One region of the Rhizobium sp. HT1-10 genome, then DNA from elsewhere that is predicted to be linked to it. Evidence: riboswitches for the same ligand, from Rfam matches in the RefSeq annotation. Region 1 holds a riboswitch; each other region holds the start of a gene.
What was found. Region 1 has a riboswitch for cobalamin ahead of VH564_RS22760 (HoxN/HupN/NixA family nickel/cobalt transporter). Riboswitches for the same ligand answer to the same signal wherever they lie in the genome.
Positions count from the first base shown of each region.

Region 1 (5,549 bases):
GTAGCACTGGTTGTCGAAAAGTGTAGAAAGGCGCGAACGATTTCACGATGAGCATGATATGGGACCCGCACGCCCAGCCGCAGCCATTGACGGACTAAAACGCCGTTTATCCCTGGCGGCAATAATTGCGGTCACTTCCCCACTGCTGATGCTTGTCTTTGCACCAGCAGGCCACCTCGCCTGTGACAATCCCTACCTGACTGAGACCAGTCCTGATGGGCGATGGACGATAACGGTCTGCGGACGTCCGGTGTGGTTTGCGATGCCAGGCAGCGGAAGCGATGCACCTGGCTGGATTGTGCTGCGTGACGAGACCTCGTCTATTCGTGGTGTATCCAGCCTATCGATGCTGCAGCTTTATGGCGGGGTCTCCGGCAGCGAAACCGAATGGACTTCATCGCACGTTCGGCGCTTGATGGTGTTCGACATGCAGCTTAGCCAGGCGCAGGGCCCGCTGGATCGATGGAGGAATGAATACATCTGGCGTTTGCGCGCGTTGGTGGGTTTGGTCCCACACAATCAAGACCAGACATAAGATGCCTTTCGTGTTTAGTCCCCCTCGCGGGCGCCTGAAAAAGGCTGAGGTCGACAGACACGTGGGCGGCTGGGAGCGCACAAGCGATTACGCGCCGGTGTCCATCGATCTTTCCGACAAATCGATCAAGCTGATGAAGCAAAATGAACAATGGCTTGCGAGACGAATTTCGAATTGTTCTGGCGAATCTGGTCCATGAGGCTGTCGCTTCAGAAACCAGGCAGGCCGTCGTCGTTAAAACGGCGATCGAAGAAATCGAGCGTTTGCGCATTCCGAACGAGTAGGATCCCGAACCTGCCGGCAATCTATCGGAACACACTGTAGAAGAGCCGGCAAATAACCGCCCCGCCGCAGCCGCCTAAATAAGCTGACGTGCGAAATCTCCAAGCAAAATAATTTTTGGTAAAGGAGTCGAAAGTTCAATTCCTTTGAAGACCTAAAAGTTTACGAACCGTAGCCGTCGCTCGATGTGTCAACTCTCTGCAGCGGTCCGGTTTGGGCCAGCAAATACCGAAGCTGTGAACCGAAGCTATCCGTTCATGCCAACGGAGAGGCAGCCGTTTCCAAGAGCGAGTGGCGAAATCGGTTATTCTCGCGCGCTCGCAAACCTCGCAATTCGTGAAACAAATTCACGATCTAGGCCCGCGAAGCCGTGATGAGAGTCGTATTTACAGGGGTTCTTTCCCGCGGTGCCACCATCCAACCAACTAGCCTCCACACGCCTGCCTGCCCATTTCAAGAATGGAGCGACACCTAACGGACTCGTGAAACGGCAAGCATCATTCCGATGATAGATTACCAATGTTGGCGGCAACAATGATGTCGAGTTTAGGATACTCGAAACGGACTTTCCTGGCCCTGATATGGGCGTTAGAAAACCGGACGCGAGTATAAGCCTATCAGGACGAGCTCCCATTGCTATCCCTTCTGCCGCTCGCGGCGTTCCTGCACTGGTCGCGACGACGGTCACAGGCCGCCCTTTTTCGGCCATGAACCCGACAGCTTCGGCAAGGTTCGTTCCTTTGTCTATCAGAAGCACATTGAGGCCCTCACTGGCGAAGGCATCGCGGTTGCGGATCAACACGTTATCGGCATTTCTGGTGAAACTTGCGTCCTTTGACACATCGAGAATGCCATCGCCTCCAACAACAATCACAAGACTCCCCTTGGGATTTGGCACAGGGATCAAGATGTTCCATGTTTGGCCGATCGCGACTGCGGTGCCGTTTTTAACATAATGACTGGAGCGCGCGTGAGAAGGCGCCGCTTGAACAGAGAGAAATAGCCCCAAAAAGATCGCGATAATTGATGTCCAAAGCATTTTTAGAAATTCCTGAGCCCTGCATTTGCTCGATCTAGCGTTAAGCTTTAAATGCTCGTCAAAATCCCAACTGTGAGCGCAAATGGTACTCAATTCTGTCACCAATATCAGGCGCTGCGGGTCGCGCTGACGTCGTATCGCCCATGCAATCTGAGATCAACATCGATTTTCGTAAAGGTGGATCTTGCCTGGCATTTACAGCAATCCGGAAAGTTTCTGTTTGGACGTGTTTACAGTCAAAGAGCCCGACTTGCTAACCAGCCATTCGCCCTCCCGCCCGGTCTTGCTAACTTTGTCGCGAATACGCGAGAGGCGTTCTCTATCCGTCTAAGTCCATCGGCACCTTCGAACAGTACCGAGTCTTCTAGACTGCGAAGATCTAGGCATTCAGCTATACAAAGCGTCTGGAGCTGACATGTCGTCACGCGCTCGGTGCCATCCCACATAAGGATCAGCAAGACTTGCTTTAGGACGTGCTGGATCATCATTTAACTCATCTGGGCCGCTGTTTTAAAGGGTTTTCGGTCTGTATCGGAGCGGGACGCCTCCCATCTTATGACCAATCCCAGAGGGGCGGAAACGCTCCCACGGCCTGAACGCATGCACGCTCTATGTTATGAGGCGAGCAATCCACAAACCGGCCGCGGCTAATGCCCCAGCCCAGATCACGGCCACAAAAGTCATAATGGTGATGCTGAGGATGAGCTTCATCTGGCAACCTTGTCGGTGGAGCAATATTCCAGCACGAACGCTTTGTACGCGATAGCGCACGCTCTGAATTCGTGAAACCGCCTTTACTGGATGGCAGCAGAAATGCCAAGTCATCAAGCTCGACCGAATTTCGGCCGGCAGCACGCTGCACTGATTGACGTGGCCACCTCGTATTCGTAATAGTCTCCGCGATGGTTCCCGTATGGGATCAAAAGGGAACACGGTGCGGATTACCCATCAGGGGCCAAAACCGGGACTGTCCCCGCAACTGTAAGCGACGAGCTTCATCCAAGATGCCACTGGTCCACATGGGGACTGGGAAGGCGGATTCGGCAACGACCCGCAAGTCAGGAGACCTGCCATCATCGGACGTCATTGGCATAAGCGTGGGGCGGGGTGTCTCGACGCGGCGGATTTCCGTCACCTTTGCCATGACAGCAGACGTCACACAAAGGACTTCCCATGTTTACCAATATCACCAGACTTTTCGACGAAAGCACGCCTGATCTCAAGGCACGTCTCGTGACGATCTATACGGTTCTTGCCGTTCTAAATTTTGGAGCCTGGCTATGGGCGCTTGTCGCCTTCTGGGACGAGCCTGCGCTACTCGGCGTGGCACTCGTAATCTACGGGCTCGGCCTTCGCCATGCCGTTGATGCCGACCATATAGCCGCCATTGACAATGTCACCCGAAAGCTCATGCAAATGAAACAGCGGCCGGTTTCCGTCGGCTTCTTTTTCGCAATCGGGCATTCGACGGTGGTCGTACTGGTTGCTGGAGCTGTGGTGGCGGCATCCTCGCTGCTTGGTGGGTTCCAGAGCCTCGAGGGTATTGGCGGCACGATCAGCACGAGCATTTCGGCATTGTTTTTGCTGATCATCGCTACGATGAACATCGTGATCTTCGTGTCGATCTATCAGAGCTACCGCCGCGTGCGGGCAGGGGGCACCTATGTCGAGGAAGATCTTGACCTTCTCCTTAACAATCGAGGCTTTCTCGCGCGCATATTGCGCCCGATGTTCAAGCTGGTCACCAAGAGTTGGCATATGTTTCCACTTGGTTTTTTATTCGGCCTTGGCTTCGATACGGCGACCGAGGTCGCTATGTTCGGCGTGTCAGCGACACAAGTGGCCAAGGGCGTTTCGGTCGAGGCGATCATGGTCTTCCCGGTGCTGTTTGCTGCCGGCATGTCGTTGATCGACACCACTGACGGCGTCATGATGCTCGGCGCCTATGATTGGGCCTTCGTCAAGCCGATGCGGAAACTTTACTACAACATGACGATCACACTGGTTTCGATCATCGTAGCCGTGCTCATCGGCGGCATCGAGGCCCTGGGATTGATCAGTGACAAGCTGGGGTTGGAAGGTGGCCTCTGGGACATCGTCGCCGGATTGAACGATAACTTCAACAATCTCGGGTTCGTGATCATCGGCGTCTTCCTTCTCGCCTGGATACTCTCGTTCGTGATCTACAAAGCCAAAGGCCTGGACGACGTCGAAATCAAAAGTCCCGTCTGACGCTGCTGCAAAGGTTTCAAGGGGCCATTGCGACGGCCCCTTGTCTCTATGCAGGCCCGAACCCGCAGGTCATCATCGCTCGACCTCACGCCACCTGGCGGCTCCAGCTGGCAAAGGGGTCGGGAAGATCACGCCAACGGTCTGGGGCAAATTCCTTCTCCTTCACGAGACATTCGTCAAGCTCGGCCGTAATCTTAGATTCCTCCATCGGATCGCAACCGATAAACACCAACTCCTGACGTCGATCGCCCCAAACGGGATCGAGGAACGACGAGATTATTTCACAGGATTGACGGTCCTTCGGCCATTGCTCGTTGGGCACGGCTGCCCACCAGAGGCCCATCTTACCGGTACGCACCATTGCGCCTGCCTGGCTCAACTCGCCAACCCAATGGGGTCGCGTTGCAAGCCAGAAAAAACCCTTTGCGCGCACGACGCCGCCCCAGGGCTTATTCAGAAATGCCTGAAATTTTGCGGGCTCGAAGGGCCGTTTGGCCCGGTAGACGAAGGAGCGGATGCCATATTCCTCGGTTTCGGGGATATGGTCCTTGAAACCATGCAACTCCTTGTACCAGAGCGGGTGCTGTTCGGCCTTCGTCAGATCGAAGCGACCGATTCCCATGATTTCGCTAAGTTCCACACGGCCGAAATCGGTTTCGATCAACCTTGCGTCCGGGTTAAGGCCGACGATGATTTTACGCGCAGCATCGAGCCGATCGGCTGACGCTGTCCCAACCTTGTTAAGGATGACCACATCGGCAAATTCGATCTGCTCGACAAGAAGATCGACCAGCGTTCGATTATCGTCTTCCCCAGCCGTCTGGCCGCGATCGGCAAGGAAGTCCGAAGAACCGTAATCGGCAAGTAGGTTCGCCGCATCGACAACAGTTACCATTGTGTCGAGCACGGAAACGTCCGCGAGGCTCTGGCCATCTTCACCCCGGAAATCGAACGTCGTGGCGACCGGTAGCGGTTCGGATATTCCCGAGGACTCTATCAGCAGATAATCGAAGCGGCCCTGTTCGGCGAGATTTCGGACCTCCTTCAAGAGATCATCTCGCAATGTGCAGCAGATGCATCCATTGGTCATCTCAACCAGTTGTTCGTCCGTGCGCGATAGATTTGCCCCACCATCACGAACTAGCGCCGCATCAATGTTAACCTCGCTCATATCATTGACGATCACCGCTACGCGCCGACCCTCCCGATTGTTGAGGATATGATTGAGAACGGTCGTCTTGCCGGCGCCAAGAAATCCGGAAAGGACTGTGACAGGAAGTTTGGTTGGCATGGGATGTCTCCAAAAATATGAACGTTACAGGATTACATGTAATGTTATAACGTATTAATCGTGGCGACAAGCAGTTCTTTCGGACATGCGAGCCCGTCGCCACTAGAATGTCAGAAGCAGCCCAACAGCCCCTGCTTATTCCCGGTTTAGCCCCGCTTTGCCATCACTCG
Region 1 covers NZ_JBCEBQ010000012.1:43,705-49,253, reverse strand. Annotated here, with positions in the region: gene VH564_RS22775 (hypothetical protein) at 1-71, opposite strand, end outside; gene VH564_RS22770 (hypothetical protein) at 59-535, shown strand; gene VH564_RS22765 (alpha/beta hydrolase) at 1,122-1,856, opposite strand; cobalamin riboswitch at 2,743-2,945, shown strand; gene VH564_RS22760 (HoxN/HupN/NixA family nickel/cobalt transporter) at 3,030-4,088, shown strand; gene zigA (zinc metallochaperone GTPase ZigA) at 4,174-5,379, opposite strand.

Region 2 (5,549 bases), on a different contig from region 1:
CGACCATGCCCATGTCGAATATTTCCGCGGCATCAAGAACCCGATCGGCCTGAAATGCGGTCCGTCGCTGACGGCCGACAACCTGCTCGAGCTGATCGATGTCCTCAATCCGGCCAATGAGGCCGGACGGCTGACGCTGATCTGCCGCTTCGGCTACGACAAGGTCGCCGACGGCCTGCCGAAGCTGGTGCGCGCCGTCGAGCGGGAAGGCCGCAAGGTTGTTTGGTCCTGCGACCCGATGCACGGCAACACGATCACCCTCAACGACTACAAGACGCGGCCGTTCGAGCGCATCCTGTCGGAAGTCGAAAGCTTCTTCCAGATCCATCGCGCCGAGGGCACCCATCCGGGCGGCATTCATATCGAGATGACCGGCAAGGACGTGACCGAATGCACGGGCGGTGCCCGCGCCGTCAGCGCCGACGATCTGCAGGATCGCTACCACACCCATTGCGATCCTCGTCTCAACGCCGACCAGGCGCTCGAGCTGGCCTTTCTTCTTGCCGAGCGCATGAAGGGCGGCCGCGACGAGAAGCGTCTCGCCGTCAACGGCTGACGATCAGTGTCATCCCCTTGGATCAGGCCGGTCGCGAGACCGGCCTTTTTCATGCGCCGTGACCGCGAGCTCGGCAGCCTTTGCGCCGCCTGCAAACGGCACGAAGCCAGGCTGTCCTGCGAGACGGTAGTACAGATCAGCGCGCCTCATCCTCTTGTGATGATTTTGAATTTGACCGCCTCCCGCCTATAGGCGACCATGACCGCGTCGATCAAGCATCCGGGAGCGCAACATGGCAGACGTGAATACCGGCTCGTGCCTCTGCGGCGCGGTCCGTCTTCGTACAAGCGGTCCGTTGCGCGACGTGGTCGGGTGCCATTGCTCCCAGTGCCGAAAGCAGACCGGCCTCTACCTGGCGGCGACGAATGCCGCGACTGCCGATCTCACCATAGACGGCAAGGACAGCATCAGCTGGTATCGGTCGAGCCCGACCGCCAGCCGCGCATTCTGCAAGACCTGCGGCTCGGCGCTGTTCTGGGTTGCCGACGATGCCGACCAGATCTCGATCATGGCCGGCCTGTTCGACAAGCCGACCGGGCTCAGGATGAGCCATCACATCTATTGCGCCGACAAGGGCGACTTCTACGAGCTCACTGACGGACTGCGCCAGTTTCCGCAGTCCGACTAAGCTCGGCGGGGCGGCGTCGGCATTCCGCTCGCTGGCCCTTTCGGGAGGGCAGCTTAACCCCTGGCTTGCAGCAGCTTCGTCAACCGGCTTACGTCCTCGCGCAAGGACGACAGCTCGTTTATCACCTGGATATCGATTTTCTGGTGCAGCGACAGCACCTCGAGCTCAGCCTTGAGGTTGACCTCGTAGTCCTTCGCGGCCTCGAAGCGATCGCGCTCGGCCTGGCGGTTCTGCGACATCATGATGATCGGGGCCTGGATGGCAGCGATCATCGAGAGGATCAGGTTGAGGAAGATGAAGGGATAGGGATCAAAGGCGCCTGATGCGAGGATGAAGGTGTTGAGCGCAGTCCAGGCCACCAGGAAGGTCAGGAAGGAAATGATGAAAGACCACGAGCCGCCGATGCGGGCAATGCTGTCGGCGACGCGCTCGCCGAGCGAGGCATTGGCCGAGAATGCAGCGTTGACGTCGGTCGAGATGACCTTTCGTTCATGGGCCCGCTTCAGCACACGCTTCTCGATGGCACCAAGATCCTCGGGGGGCTTGTCGAAATGGGACTGGATCAAATGCGGAAAATTGGGCATGCGTCGCTCCGGTTCTGTCTGGCTCCACTATTCGGTTGAAGCAGGCAATTGCAACGGCAAAACAGCGCAGCCGGCAGCGTCTCACGCATTCGCGCTCCGGCCTGCGGTTGCCGTCAGGTGGCGGCCCCGTTAAAACAAGCCTGCCGCCGGCAATTGAGGGCGGCAGGAATTGGAAAGCGGGTGAGGCATGCGCAGTTCGATCGAGATATTCAACATTGCCACGAAACAGTCACGGGTGGTCTGGCAAACGGATCGCCTCGTCGAGGCGCCCAATTTCTCTCCGGACGGGCGCTACCTGCTGGTGAATGACGAGGGGCTGCTTTACCGCCTGTCGCTCGACGGCAAGGCCGATGTCGAACAGGTGGAAACGGATTTTGCCACGCGCTGCAACAACGACCACGGCATATCGCCGGATGGTTCGATGATTGCGCTCTGCGACAAGGTCCAGTTCGGAAAATCCTGCATCTATCTCGTACCGGCGGAAGGCGGCACACCGCGTCGGGTCACGGCCAATCTGCCCTCCTACTGGCATGGTTGGTCGCCGGACGGACGGCGGCTCAGCTATTGCGGCATTCGCGGCGATCTCTTCGATATCTACACGATATCGGTTGACGGCGGCGAGGAGACGCGGCTCACCCATGGCGAAGGCCGCAACGACGGCCCGGACTGGTCCGCCGATGGCCAGTGGATCTATTTCAATTCGAGCCGCAGCGGCCGTATGCAGATCTGGCGCGTCCGGCCTGACGGCACCGATCTTCAGCAATTGACCGATGACGAATTCGGCAACTGGTTTCCGCATCCTTCGCCATCAGGCGACAAGGTCGTCCTGCTGTCCTACGACGGCGACGTCTTCGATCACCCCCGCGATCTGCCTGTGCGGCTGCGGCTGATGGATATGGATGGCGGCAACATCACCACGCTGTTCGAACTGTTCGGCGGTCAGGGGACGATCAACGTGCCCAGCTGGGCGCCTGATGGCGATGAATTTGCCTATGTCCGCTACGAAGCCGAGGTCTGAGTTCATCCCGATCGGCTTGCCTTCGTTCGGTAGATCACGCATATCACTGCCATCAGGTGCCCGCGAGAGCGGGAGAATCGGGAAGCCGGCGAAAACCCGGCGCGTGCCCAACGCTGTATGGCGGATGGCGATGCATGGGGGCGGTTGCCCCCAGATCGATGTCACTGGTCGCCAGACCGGGAAGGCAGCATCGACCAGACGACGCCGAGCCAGAAGACCGGCCTGATGCGATAGACTTGCCCGCGCGGACGGCGGGCGGTTGGCATTGTTGGGGAGAAAACGATGCAATCCGAAGCGAAGGACGATCTCGTCCGGGAGCAAGCCTTTTCCGTTGCCGAGCGCAACGTCATATACCACGCCATCGAAACCCGGCGCGACGTGCGCGACCAGTTCCTGCCGGACCCCTTGCCTGACGATCTGATCGCGCGTCTCCTCGGTGCCGCCCATCATGCGCCTTCGGTCGGCTTCATGCAGCCCTGGAATTTCATCCTGGTGCGCGACGCTACCCTTCGGCAACGCGCCTTCGAAGCCTTCGAGCGCGCCAATGAAGAGGCGGCACTGCAGTTCGACGGCGCCCGCCAGGACAGCTACAGGGCGCTGAAGCTCGAAGGCATCCGCAAGGCGCCGCTCAGCATCTGCATCACCTGCGATCCGGATCGGGCCGGACCGGTCGTGCTCGGTCGGACGCATAACCCGAGGATGGACGCCTATTCGACCGTCTGCGCCGTGCAGAATCTCTGGCTAGCGGCGCGGGCTGAGGGCGTCGGTGTCGGCTGGGTCAGCATCTTCCACGATGCCGACCTCCGCGCCTTGCTTGGTATCCCAGAGCGCATCGAGATCATCGCCTGGCTTTGTCTGGGCTTCGTCGACCAACTCTACGGGGAACCGGAACTCGCCGTCAGAGGCTGGCGCCAGCGCCTGCCGCTTCAGGATTTGATTTTCCAGGATGGCTGGGGTCAGCAGCGGCGCTGACGGTCGCTACTGTTCCGGCTGCAGCCTTGGGCCGGCGGGGCGGTCCAGGTCGAGCTTGTGCTGATCCGACGACAGAAAGGCCGGACCGACCTGTCGCGCCTTGTCTGTTGCCGGGTCATAGGGGCGATCGACCGGCGGAGCGTCGCTTTTGGAAGGGGCGGGTGCGGCGGCCGGAGGCGTTGCTTTCGGGCCGATGGTGGTGATCGAGCCGGCGGCAGGGGCCTCTGATCGGCCGCTCATGGCGTTCTGGCGCCGCATTTCCTCATAGTAAGCCGGCAAATTGCATGTGCAGCTGGTCTTCTCGTTCGGCGGCCTTTTGCGATAGGCGAAGGCATAGGGCATGGCGCTGTAGGGCGCTCCGGAGGAGGCCGAGATCATCGCCGACGTCTCCTGGTTCGGCAGCTGGTGGAAGAACAGCTCGGTCTTGACGCCCGGGCACATCTTGGCGCAGGTCTCGCCGTCCCGCGGGAAGTCGCTCGCTGTCGCATTGGGTGTCATCGGAAAGAAACCACCGTCGCAGGTGCGCACACAAACGGTACGCACATTGCTGCCGGCATAGGATTGACCGACGGCGTAGCTCTGGCCCGGTGATAGCGGCGGCTCGGCGCCGGTCGAGGGGCCGCCGCTGCGGTCGAGTGTGGTAACGCCGGATGAACCTGGGCCGGGCGCTGCATCCAGCGGCGGCGGTCGGTTGCTGATGATGGTGTCGCCTTGGCTGCTGTCGGGTTCGTCACAGCCATTGGCGGTGAGGGCGCTGGCGAGCCGTTGGCGCTCGCCGTCGCTTGAATTTCCGCCCTTTTGCAACTGGTCGCGCTTGGCAATGAGGTCGTCGAGATTCTGCTGCATCCGCCGCAGCGTATCCTCGATCCGCCCGCAGGTGCCGTCATCGTCGCCGTTGATGATGACCATGCTGCCGGAGGAGCACTCGTTGTCCTCCAGGTCGTTTTCGACCTTGCGGATCTCGGAACTCTGTTCGGCAACGGCGCTGCGATATTGCCGAAGCTGCGTGCCGGTGCCGATTGTCTCGGTGAGATCGGCCATCCGGCCGCGCAGGTCGTCGCAGATTTCGTTCGTCTGGGCAGCCAGCGGCGCCGTCATCGAAAGCCACGTGCCGATCGCGAAGAATGAATGTTTCCAGCCCACCGTGACGCCTCTGGCCTGCCCTGCTTGAATGCGCCGCGACGCTCGGGAAGCGTGCGGCGAGTCACCCTATAGCACAAGCCAGCCATTTGACGCCGCGCGACTTGCGCCAGCCCTGCGACCCAGCGACTGGCGCGATTGGTCATGCGGCGCGGGCAAGCGCCACCGTCGTCTCCGGCGGCAGCACGGTTCCGTCGATCTCGGCCACGGCCTTCATCCGCTGCAAGAGCCCCTGGTTGACCTCCCAGGAGACGGCGACGGCATGAACCGAACCGATCTTCTGCGGCTCGCCGATGCGTTCCCCGGGGCAACCCATCCGGCGAAACATGCGCTCCAGGAAGACGTCGGTGACGGTGACGATATGGGTCAGTCCGGACGACAGGCCGAGTTCGCCGACGCCGCACATCAATTCGGCGGCCGCCACCGTCACCTGGTTGGAGGCCCGGTCCTGCGAGATCTCCGGGTCGATACAGAAGCGGCTGGATTCCCAGACGGTGGCGCTGCGGATTTGCGGTCGGTGACCGAGCAGGATCGGAAAGGTGTCGTCCAGCATGTTCGGCCCGAGCGTCGGCAGCAGCCGCAGTGCGCCGCGTAGTTTTCCCGTCTCATCCGAATAAGACATCACATAGATCGGGTTGGACAGGTCGTACT
Region 2 covers NZ_JBCEBQ010000005.1:146,715-152,263, forward strand. Annotated here, with positions in the region: gene VH564_RS15115 (class II 3-deoxy-7-phosphoheptulonate synthase) at 1-556, shown strand, start outside; gene VH564_RS15120 (GFA family protein) at 789-1,184, shown strand; gene VH564_RS15125 (DUF1003 domain-containing protein) at 1,238-1,768, opposite strand; gene VH564_RS15130 (TolB family protein) at 1,956-2,786, shown strand; cobalamin riboswitch at 2,824-3,026, shown strand; gene bluB (5,6-dimethylbenzimidazole synthase) at 3,069-3,758, shown strand; gene VH564_RS15140 (DUF2865 domain-containing protein) at 3,765-4,901, opposite strand; gene VH564_RS15145 (acyl-homoserine-lactone synthase) at 5,041-5,549, opposite strand, start outside.
Region 2: another riboswitch for cobalamin. It lies ahead of bluB (5,6-dimethylbenzimidazole synthase); the one in region 1 lies ahead of VH564_RS22760 (HoxN/HupN/NixA family nickel/cobalt transporter).

Region 3 (5,549 bases), on a different contig from region 1:
CTCCTCCGGCGCGCCTGCGGCAACCACCCTGCCCGCCTGCAGCACGACCAGGCTGTCACAGAACATCGCCGCGAGGTTGAGATCGTGCAGGGCAATGATGCAGGTCATGTCCAGTTTTGCCACGAGCGAGAGGATTTCCAGTTGATGCTGGATGTCCAGGTGGTTGGTCGGCTCGTCGAGAAGCAGCTCGCTCGGCGACTGCGCCAGCGCTCGGGCAATGTGCACCCGCTGCCGCTCACCGCCGGATAAGGTCTGCCAAAGCTGGCTCGCTCTCTTTTGCATGTCGACGCGGGTAAGCGCCAGCGCCACGGCTGCGTCGTCCTCGCTGCTCCACGGGGACAGGAGGCCGCGATGCGGTGTGCGCCCGAGCCGGACGACGTCGGCCACGGTCAACTGGGTTTCGGTCGTCGATTGCTGCTCGACGAACCCGACGCGGCGGGCAAGCTCGGCCCTCGACAGCGCGGCGACGTCCTGGTCGCCCAACCGTATGATGCCGCTGCTCGCCTTGCGCAACCGGCAGATCAGCCGCAGCAGGCTCGATTTCCCCGATCCGTTCGGCCCAAGCAGTCCCAGAACCTTTCCGCGCGACACGTCAAGGCTGATGCCGTCAATGATCAGTGTATTGCCGGCGGAAAACGATACCTGATCGACCGCAATGCTCATGAGTTCCTCCGAACGCGATAGAGGATGATCGCAAAGGCCGGGGCGCCGAAAAGCGCTGTGACCACGCCGATCGGCAAGATCTGTTGCGGAATGATGATGCGCGAGACGATGTCGGCCGCGACCATGAAGATCGCGCCTCCCAGCGCCGTTGCCGGCAGCAGGCGCCCGTGCGACGGCCCGACGAGAAAGCGGGCAGCATGGGGAATGACAAGCCCGACGAAGCCGATGGAGCCGACCATGCTGACCACGCTTGCGGTCATCAAGGCGGTGGTGCCGAGCAGGACGATCTGCACGCGCCGGACGGCAATGCCGAGCGAAGTCGCCGCGTCGACACCGAACACGAAGGCGTCCAGCGCCCGGACGTGACAAAGACAGATGACGAAGCCCGCCAGCGTCACCGGTACCGAGAGATAGACGTCCGGCCAGCGCACGCCGCTGAACGAACCGAGCAGCCAGAAGAGCACGCCCCGGGCCTGTTCGGCATTGGCCGATGTGGTGACGATGTAGGAAGTCAGGGCATTGAATAGCTGCGATGCGGCAACGCCACAGAGAATGATGCGGTCGCCTGAGCCGCCGGCACTGACTGCAAGAATGCCGACCAGCCCGAAAGCGACGACCGCCCCGATGAAGGCGCCGCTGGAAAGGCCGAGCACGCCGTAGCCGACGCCGAGGATCGTGATGCAGACCGCGCCCGTCGAGGCGCCGGCCGAGATGCCGAGCACATAGGGTTCGGCCAGCGGATTGCGCAAAAGCGCTTGCAGGATCGTGCCGCAGAGCGCCAGGGACGCGCCGGCGCTGGCCGCCACCAGCGCCCGGCTGAGACGATAGTCCCAGACGATGCCCTGGTGGATGCGGCTGATGTCGAAGGCCGTGCCGAAGAGGCGGTTCGACACCGCCTCCGCCGTCGTCAGCAGCGGGATCGATATTTCGCCGATCGACACCGCCAGGCTGATCGCCAGGCCGAGCAGCAGGATCGCGGTTGTGGCGAGCACGGAGAGGGCCCACCACCGACCATATCTCTCGCCTGCCGCCGCGTTCACTGGGTTGGGCCGAAGGACTTGATCCCCTTGGCGAGGACCTCGATGCCGTCGATCGTCCGGATCGTCGGGTTCATCGACTGGGCGTCCATCAGGACGAAGCGCTTGTTCTTGACGGCATCCATCTGGCTTGTGACCGGGTCGCTCTCAAGGAAGTCGAGCTTTACCTTCGGATCGTCGGCGGCATAGCGGCGGCGGTCCATTGTCGCGATGACGATAACGGCCGGATTGGCCTCAGCGATCGTCTCCCAACCGACAAGCGGCCATTCTTCTTCCGTCGTGACGACGTTTCGGGCATCCAGCGTCTTCATGATGTAGGCCGGCGCGCTGTTCTTGCCGGCGATGAAGGCGTCGCCGCGAACGTCCTTGCTGGAGTACCAGAAGACGACGGGCAGGTTCCGGGCCGATGGACCTTCTATGGAAGCGACGGCGGTCGCTTCACGCTTGCGAAGGTCGGCGATCAAGGCATCGCCGCGCTCTTTGATATCGAAAATGTCAGAGAGTTGGCTGATTTCCTGGTAGATCAGGTCCATCGTGAACATCTCCCTGCGAACGCCGTCTCCGCCACCGGCATTGACCTTGGCGACGCAATCGGCCGGCGAGATGTAGCTGTTGATGCCGAGATCGGAGAACTGCTCCCGCCGGCCGACGGATCCCTGCGGGCCGACATGCCATTCAAATTCCGCCGCGACGAGATCGGGCTGTTGACCGACAACCGACTCGAAGCTCGGATCGTTGTCGGCGAGGCGTTTGATATGGCTGTTTGCCTCCGCATATTGCGGCAGCACCGGGCCGACCCAGACCGCCGTGCCGGCAATCTTGTCGGCAAGACCGAGCGAGAGGAGGATTTCCGTCATGCCCTGGCCGATCGACACGATCCGCGACGGAGCCTTGGTGAAGGTGACCTGCTGGCCACAATTGTTGATAGACAACGGATAGGCCGTTGCGGCATGGCCGGGAGCGGCGGCGACAAGGAAGCCGCAGGCAAGCGTGATGCTGGTCAGAAAATGGCGCATGATCATGTCTCGATTTGGGGGAATGGCGAGCGTCACCGCGCCGCTGGTGGCGACGTGGAAACTAGGTCACGCCGGGACTAACGACGGAAAATCCAATCGAGACGGATGCGTGCCAAGGCATGGCGAAGGGTAAGATGGGTCATATCTGTTCCTTTCCGGGCATCCCCGCCCGGGTGATTGGATGGTGCTTGACGGCAGGTCTCCTGACTTGCGGATGTCTGCTTCCCATCTGCCTTCCCGCGAAACCTTCGCAGTGGCATGGCCCTTGAGCCCGAGGATGAGCGGCAATCCGCTTACAGTTGCGGGGGCAGTCACGGTCTTGGTCCCTTTTGGGTTGCCCGCACCGTGTTCCCTATTAATCCCCTTGGAGTCATCCTAAGGGAACCGTCATTGTCATCTATGACAGCCCTGCGATCCGGGTCAAGGCCGTGCGTTGCGGACGCGCCGCTGAAACTAGGGTTGCATGCGCTCACGGCGGTGCAGCGGTGCCTTTCCAAAGGAGGTGCGCAAGTTTGCATAAAGGGTGAATCCGTCTTTCCGTATCATCGATATAAAATGTTATAACGTTACAAACGTATTTCAGGTTGCCTGTCAAGTCGCTCGGTGAGGAATGCGGCTTTGGCTGCATAGCCGTTGAAAGCCGCGTGCGAAAGATCGCTAAAATCACTTCGGGCGGTTGACTTCCAAGCGGCATACAAAATACAGGAGTGAAATACTCCACTTATTTGTCCCGATCGTTGGATGATATTCGAGGGCGCTTCCATGCATCATCACGCCACACGCTTTTGCCTGATCGCTGCCACCTTCACGAACTTAAGCCGCCGGTCGGACGTCTTTCCGCGCGCAACGCGATAGGCCACGCCGGCTAAGCTTCTTGCGGCTGCGACAACAAGACGGGAATGCAGACTTTGCCTTTTTCATTTTTCAGCCGACGCGACATTCTCTGCGGTATGACCGCAACCGCGGCCCTTGCGGCCCTGAAAATGCCCGCCATCGCTGCGGATGAGCCCCTGCGGTTTGAGTGTGACTATGGCGTGGCCGTCCTGCCGAAACCTGCGCAGCGCGTCGTCTCGCTCGGCTACACCACGCAGGATACATTGCTCGCCCTCGAGGTCGTTCCCCTTGCCATTCGCGATTGGTACGGCGATCAGCCGTCGGGCGTCTGGCCGTGGGCGCAACCCTATCTGAAAGACGCCCATCCGCGGCTCATCAAAGGCGCTGTCAGCCTCGAGCTCATCGCCACCCTCAAGCCGGACCTCATCGTCGCCATCAGTTCCGGGATTACGGAAGCGGAATATGCCGGACTGTCGCGCATTGCGCCGGTGCTGATGCAGCCGAAGGGCGTTTCCACCTATGGCCTGCCCTGGGATGAAATGACATTGCTGATCGGGCGCGCCGTCGGCAAGGATCGGCTTGCCGCCGAACTGATCGCCAGGACGCGCCAGACGATTGCCACTGTCCGCCAGCGACATCCCGATTGGGCCGGACGTACGGCCACCGCCGCCTACCACGAGGGCGGCGAGACCGGCCTGTTCGCGCCTTCCGACACCCGCGGCCATTTTCTGGCGGAACTGGGATTCCAGCTGCCCCCCGCAGCGATGGGTCTTATCGGCCCAGGCGGGTTCTATCAGAAGCTCTCGCCCGAGGACCTTGCCGTCCTCGAAGCGGATCTGCTTCTTTGGGTATCGGCGTCCGAGGATGCCGGCGATCTGCGCAAGCTCCCCATGCGGCTGCTGTTGAAGTCCCACACGGAGGGACGCGAAGTCTTTGCGGGCGCAACTGTTGCTGCGGCGATCTCTTTTGGCAGCGTTTTGTCATTGCCCTTCGCGGTAACCTCGCTCGAGGCGGATATCGCGGCTGCGCTGGATGGCGACCCGAAGACCCCGGTGCCAGGCGCCGTGCGGGCGGGGATCGCACCGTGATGCCGGCCGCTGCTCAGCTGGCGCCGAGATGGCCTGCCTCAAGCCGACGGTGGGCGATGGCCGCTCTGGGCATCCTGATTTTGGTCCTGCTCTGCCTGCTCAGCCTCAGCCTCGGCGCCCGACCGATTGCCCCTTCGACGGTGCTCGATGCCTTTCTCGCCTATGACGGCCAGTCGATGGAGCATGTGGCGGTGCGGGCCTATCGGGTTCCCCGCACCCTGCTCGGGCTTGCCTGCGGGGCAGCCTTCGGTGTCTCCGGGGCGATCATGCAGGCCGTCACACGCAATGCGCTCGCCGATCCCGGTCTTCTCGGCGTCAATGCAGGGGCTGCCTTCTTCGTCACCATTGCCGCCGGCGTTCTCGGTATTCAGGCGATCGGCGACACTCTCTGGTTCGCGCTGCTCGGCGCCATCGTCGTAACCGTGCTGGTCTATGCGCTCGGCTCCCTCGGGCGCGCGGGATCGACGCCGCTGCGGCTGCTTCTTGCCGGGGTTGCGGTCGGCTCGGTCCTCGGCGGCCTCGGGTCGGCGATCGTGCTTCTCAATCCCGTTGGTTTCGAAAGCATGCGTGTCTGGTCCATCGGTGCCCTTAGCGGCCGCGACATGGGCATTGTCTCGGCCGTCACGCCCTTCATTCTTCTTGGACTGGCGATTGCAGCCTTCATAGCCCCTGCCCTCAACGCCATGGCTCTCGGTAGCGACAATGCCCAGGCGCTGGGGACGCATGTCATCCGCACCCGGGTGATGGCGGCCGTTGCCGTCACGCTGTTGGCCGGCGCTGGAACGGCGGCTGTCGGCCCGATCGGCTTCATCGGGCTGATGACGCCGCATGCGGTCCGGGCACTGTTCGGGCCGGATCAACGGCTGATTATCGGTGGCACGATGATCGTCGGCCCCATCCTCTTGCTTTCA
Region 3 covers NZ_JBCEBQ010000002.1:607,235-612,783, forward strand. Annotated here, with positions in the region: gene VH564_RS07985 (ABC transporter ATP-binding protein) at 1-663, opposite strand, end outside; gene VH564_RS07990 (FecCD family ABC transporter permease) at 660-1,703, opposite strand; gene VH564_RS07995 (ABC transporter substrate-binding protein) at 1,700-2,716, opposite strand; cobalamin riboswitch at 2,893-3,120, opposite strand; gene VH564_RS08000 (ABC transporter substrate-binding protein) at 3,625-4,638, shown strand; gene VH564_RS08005 (FecCD family ABC transporter permease) at 4,695-5,549, shown strand, end outside.
Region 3: another riboswitch for cobalamin. It lies ahead of VH564_RS07995 (ABC transporter substrate-binding protein); the one in region 1 lies ahead of VH564_RS22760 (HoxN/HupN/NixA family nickel/cobalt transporter).

Region 4 (5,549 bases), on a different contig from region 1:
CTCCGTCACCATGATCATCGCCTGGGCCGCGCGAACCGGATCGCCCTTCTGCTTGCCGCTGTTGCCGGTCGTCGCCTTCAGGCGGGCGCCGACCGTCTCGTCGTAGTCTGCAATCGTGCTTGCGGTCTGCTGCAGCGAGCGGCCGGCCCAGTCGGTGCGGAACGGACCCGGCTCGATGCAGGTGACCTTGATGCCGAGCGGGCGGCCTTCCGTGGCCAACGCGTCGGAGAAGCCCTCGACGGCGTGCTTGCTGGCGGCATAGTAGCCGGAGCCCGGGAAGCCGACGAGGCCGGCAACCGAGGTGATATTGATGATGTGGCCGCGACGGCGCTTGCGCATGCCCGGCAGCACAGCGCGGGTCATGGCGAAGAGGCCGAAGACATTGGCATCGAACTGGGCGCGGATGGCGTCGTCGTCGCCTTCTTCGATCGAGGCCTGGTAGCCGTAACCGGCATTGTTGACCAGCACGTCGATCTGGCCGAACTTTTCTTCGGCAGCCTTGGTGGCGGCAACGATCTGCGCCCTGTCGGTGACGTCGAGGTCCAGCGCCAGCGCCGTGCCCTCGTGGCCTTCGACGAGATCGGCGACCCGGGCCTTGTCGCGGGCGGTGACGACGGCGCGCCAGCCGCGTTCGAGCACGAGCTTGGCGAGTTCGCGGCCGAAGCCGGTCGAGCAGCCGGTGATGAACCAGACGGGAGTGGATGTATCGGACATGTTTGCTTCCAGGCGGTTGGCCGGAAACCGCCTGGGGGCGATCCCGGACGGGACATGGACGGGAGTTAGGGCTTGGCCCGGGCGGGTCAATGCCGCCCCGGATCACGCTTTAGAGTTCGCCGGACTCCTCGCGACGGCGGCGGTCGAGCTCTTCAGAATAACGTTTCAACGTGTGGGCTTCGCTGAGCTGCCCCACGACCTTGCGCTCGATCAGGTTGTTGACGACGGCCAGCGCTTCGCTCTCCGTTTTGTCGAAGATCGCGGCGGCCTGCTTGGCATTCATCTGCGGCTGCAGGAAATCGTTCTTGTAGCGGATGAACTCGTCCAGCCCGCGGTCGCCGTCGTCCTTGTCGACCGGGCTCGCATAGATTTCCGGCACCAGCACCATGCCAGCATATTTCTCCGCCTCGTCGAGCAGCACGACCCGTTGCGTCGAGCCGATCGGGAAATCGTGGCGGAAGTCGGCGATGCTGATGTTGACGTTGGCGCTGCGCACATCGGGTCGCATCATGCGCGCGACGGTCAGGTTGCGGATCCAGCCGACATCGTGGGCGCTGCGGATGCTCTCGCCGCGCAGGTGAAAGCGCCAGGTGGCAAAGGAGTAGCCGAAGGTGGTGCGCACCACCAGCGACGAGGTTATGACGGCGGCAAGCACCAGCGCGGTGATTGGAAAGTCACCTGTTATCTCCAAAGCCAGAAACGTCATCGTCAGCGGGCCGCCGATGACGGCGACGGCGAGCGAACTCATGCCGACCACGGCATAGATAATTGGCGTCAGGGTCGCGTGGTCGAAATAGGGTGCGGAATAGGCGAAGATCTTGCCGAGTAGTGCGCCCATGAACAGCGAGGCGAAGAACAGGCCGCCGCGGAAGCCGGAACCGATCGAAACCGCCGATGCCAGCGCTTTCAGCAGCAATATGCCCATGAGGGCAGGTATTGCGACATCGCGGCCGAGATTGAGATGCAGCGCTCCATGACCGGCCGACAGAACCTGGGGCGAGACCAGCGCCAGCAGTCCGATCACGATGCCGCCGAGGGCCGGACGGACGTATTGCGGGATGGCACTCTTGCGCGCCAGCTCCTCGATGAAGGAGACGCCCTGCATGAGAATGATACCGCAGCCGGCGCAAACGGCACCGAGCAGCAGGGCCGGAATGTAGTCGGCCGGCACGACGCTGCCGAAATCGCCGATGTCGATCATCACGTCGTTGCCGGCCAGAAGCCGGGCGACCAGGGTCGCGACAAGGGCCGAGACGACGACCGGCGTCAGGGTGACGATGGTGTAGCTGCCGATGATCAGCTCAAAGGCGTAGAAGGCGCCGGTCAGCGGCGCGCTGAAGGCGGCGGCAATGGCTCCGGCCGCGCCGCAGCCGACCAGCGTGCGAAGGTCGCCGCGGCGCAGCTGCAGTTTCAACCCGAGCTTCGAGGCTATGCCCGCCGCGATCTGCGTATAGCCGGCTTCGAGCCCCACCGACGCGCCAAAGCCGTTGGAAATAAGGTTCTGGATCGACACCAGGATACTGTCGGTCAGCGACAGCCGGCCGCCATGCAGGGCATTGGCTTCGATCGGGTCGATCATCGGCTTCTTGCGGGTCTTCGACAGAATGAACAGCATGAGCCCGAGCAGCACGCCGCCGGCAATCGGGGCCAGCAACAGCAGCAGCTTGTTGTCGATGACCGCGCTGCTCAGCCGGCCATCGTCGCCCACACCGTAGATCAGCATGTGCATCTGGCGGGAGATCAGGCTCATTGCGGTGACGGCCAGACCCGAGGTGATGCCGACGAAGGCTCCGGCAATCACCAGGCCGACTTCGCTCTGTCGCAGGATCGCTCGCATCCGTCCGGCGTCGAACAGTGTTCTGAGCGTGCCGAAGCGGGGTGAATGAAATCGTTGAAGCATGGCGATACGCATGAAAGAGGACGGGTTGCTGATCTCGGACGTCTTTACACCGGCAATTGCGACGAAAAGACCGACGCCGGGAAGGATTCCTGCGTCGTACGGGCATATATGTGGCAGAAACCAAAATCGTCGATCAGTTGACTTGGATAAGGCGACGTCCTAATCCTTGTCTTTCATAACGGAAGGTTCCTGCGCCGCGACAGCGGTATGGGATCAAAAGGGAATGTGACCGGGCGGACCCATCCAGGGCGCTCTTATCACAGCCGACCCCGCGACTGTAGAACGGTCAGGGTCTTTCGTCCGGTGTTCGGGCGCGACGGGGGATGTCCTGCAATGGTGCGGGCGGCCCTTTCGCCGAAGACAGCGGAAAAGCCACTGGCGTGGCAGCATGATCTACCGGGGTGGGACGCCTCCTTAGCTACGAATCGTCCGCCTTTTCATGTTGATCTGCCGGGAAGGCGAGAAAGATCCGTGGCCTCCGACCGGGACGATGCAAGTCGTTCCGGTCGGAGCGCCGCAACCGTGAGCCAGGAGACCTGCCATCCGTGCCGGGCGAAAAGCCCAACCCGGGGACGTCGTCCCGATGCCAGCACGGAGGTTGTCATGGCTGAACAGTTGTTTTCGCGCGTCCATTCGACGCGTTCCATCGATCCGACCGGCTGCCTGTTCGCAGCCTCGCGCACAACCGCGTGAGGATCGGATAAGCCTGATGACATCCCCATCCCATGGCACCGCCTTCGTGATCGGCGGCGCGCGTTCCGGAAAATCAACCTTTGCCGAATCCCTCGTCACCGGCTCCGGCCTCGATCGTCATTACATCGCCACCGGCCGCGCCTGGGATGCGGAGATGACGGATCGTATCCAGAAGCATCGCGCCGATCGCGGCGAGGGCTGGACGACCCACGAGGAACCGCTCGATCTGGTCGGCACGCTCGAAGCTGTCGACGCGCCCGGCCGCGCCATCCTGGTCGATTGCCTGACGCTCTGGGTCACCAACCTGATGATGGAGGAGCGCGACATGGCTGCCGCCTTCGCGTCCCTCACCCAATTCCTGCCCAGCGCCCGGGCGCGCCTGGTCTTCGTCTCCAACGAGGTCGGCCTCGGCATCGTGCCGGAAAACCGCATGGCGCGCGATTTCCGCGACCACGCCGGCCGTCTCCACCAAATGATCGCAGCCGCTGCCACCGACGTCTATTTCGTCGCCGCCGGGCTGCCGCTGAAAATGAAAGGCTGAACCATGCAACAGAAAATCCCCGCCACGGTCATCACCGGCTTCCTCGGCGCCGGCAAGACCACCATCATCCGCAACCTGCTGCAGAATGCCGGCGGCAAGCGCATCGCGCTCATCATCAACGAGTTCGGCGATCTCGGCGTCGATGGCGACGTGCTCAAGGATTGTGGTGCCGAGAACTGCTCGGCCGACGACATCATCGAGCTCACCAACGGCTGCATCTGCTGCACCGTCGCCGACGATTTCATCCCGACCATGACCCAGCTGCTCGCCCGCTCGCCGCGCCCGGACCACATCGTCATCGAGACCTCGGGGCTGGCATTGCCGCAGCCGCTGGTCGCCGCCTTCAACTGGCCTGACATCCGCACCCAGGTGACCGTCGACGGCGTGATCACCGTCGTCGACAGCGTGGCCGTCGCTGCCGGCCGGTTTGCCGACGACCACGACGCGGTCAACGCGGCGCGGGCCGAGGATGCCTCGCTCGACCACGACAACCCGATCGAGGAGCTGTTCGAGGACCAGCTGACCTGCGCCGACCTGATCGTGCTTAACAAGACCGACCTGCTCGATGCCGCCGGCATTGCCGCCGTCAGGGCGGAAGTCCTGTCGCGGACCGAGCGCAAGCCGGCGATGATCGAGGCGCGCAACGGTGAGGTCTCGGCCACCGTGCTGCTCGGTCTCGGCATCGGCACCGAGGACGATGTCGGCAACCGCCTTTCCCATCACGAGATCGAACATGCCGACGGGACGCCGCATGACCATGACGAGTTCGACAGTTTCATCCTCGACCTCGGACCGATCGCCGAGCCGGTCACCTTCATCGAGCGGCTGAAGGCGGTGATCGGCCGCCACGACGTGTTGCGGCTCAAGGGCTTCGTCGATGTGCCGGGCAAGCCGATGCGTCTGCAATTGCAGGCGGTGGACAGCCGCGTCGACCATTATTTCGACCGCGCCTGGGCGCCGGGCGAGGTGCGGGCCACCCGGCTGGTGGTGATCGGGCTGCACGACATGGACCATGCGGCTGTGCGCGGCGCCATCGAGGCGCTGGTCTGATGGTGCTGCGTCGCGGCTTACCCCCCTCTGTCACCTGCGGTGACATCTCCCCCACAAGGGGGGAGATCGGGAGGCTGCGGCTGATACTTTCTCGTCCAAATGAGCCTATTGCAGGCGGTGGTCTTCGTGTGAGCAGAGAGGCCGCCCCAGCCAATCTCCCCCCTTGTGGGGGAGATGTCACCGGAGGTGACAGAGGGGGGTGCCGCCCCACCCGAAATACCATCCAGGGAGATACCGCATGCATCTCCTCCTAGCCCAGAAAGGCTCGATATCCGACGGCGACGAGGCGATCGATCTCGGCCAGACGCCGGGCGACATCCTTTTTTTGTCGGCGGCCGATACCGAGCTTGCCGCCATCGCTGCCGCCCATGGTCAGCAGCAGGGGCCGCATTCGCTGCGGCTGGCGAGCCTCATCAGCATGAAACATCCGATGTCGGTCGACACCTATGTCGAGCGCACCGCCCGCCACGCCAAGATGATCATCGTCCGGGCGCTCGGCGGCGCCAGCTACTTTCAATATGCGCTGGAAGCGCTGCATGCCGTGGCATCGCGGCAGGGGGCATTGATCGCTGTCATCCCCGGCGATTCCAAGCCCGATCCCGGCGTCATGCCGTTTTCCAACATCGCTCTCGACGATCTGAATGCGCTGTG
Region 4 covers NZ_JBCEBQ010000003.1:587,609-593,157, forward strand. Annotated here, with positions in the region: gene VH564_RS11395 (oxidoreductase) at 1-714, opposite strand, end outside; gene VH564_RS11400 (chloride channel protein) at 824-2,614, opposite strand; cobalamin riboswitch at 2,781-3,172, shown strand; gene cobU (bifunctional adenosylcobinamide kinase/adenosylcobinamide-phosphate guanylyltransferase) at 3,324-3,848, shown strand; gene cobW (cobalamin biosynthesis protein CobW) at 3,852-4,898, shown strand; gene cobN (cobaltochelatase subunit CobN) at 5,137-5,549, shown strand, end outside.
Region 4: another riboswitch for cobalamin. It lies ahead of cobU (bifunctional adenosylcobinamide kinase/adenosylcobinamide-phosphate guanylyltransferase); the one in region 1 lies ahead of VH564_RS22760 (HoxN/HupN/NixA family nickel/cobalt transporter).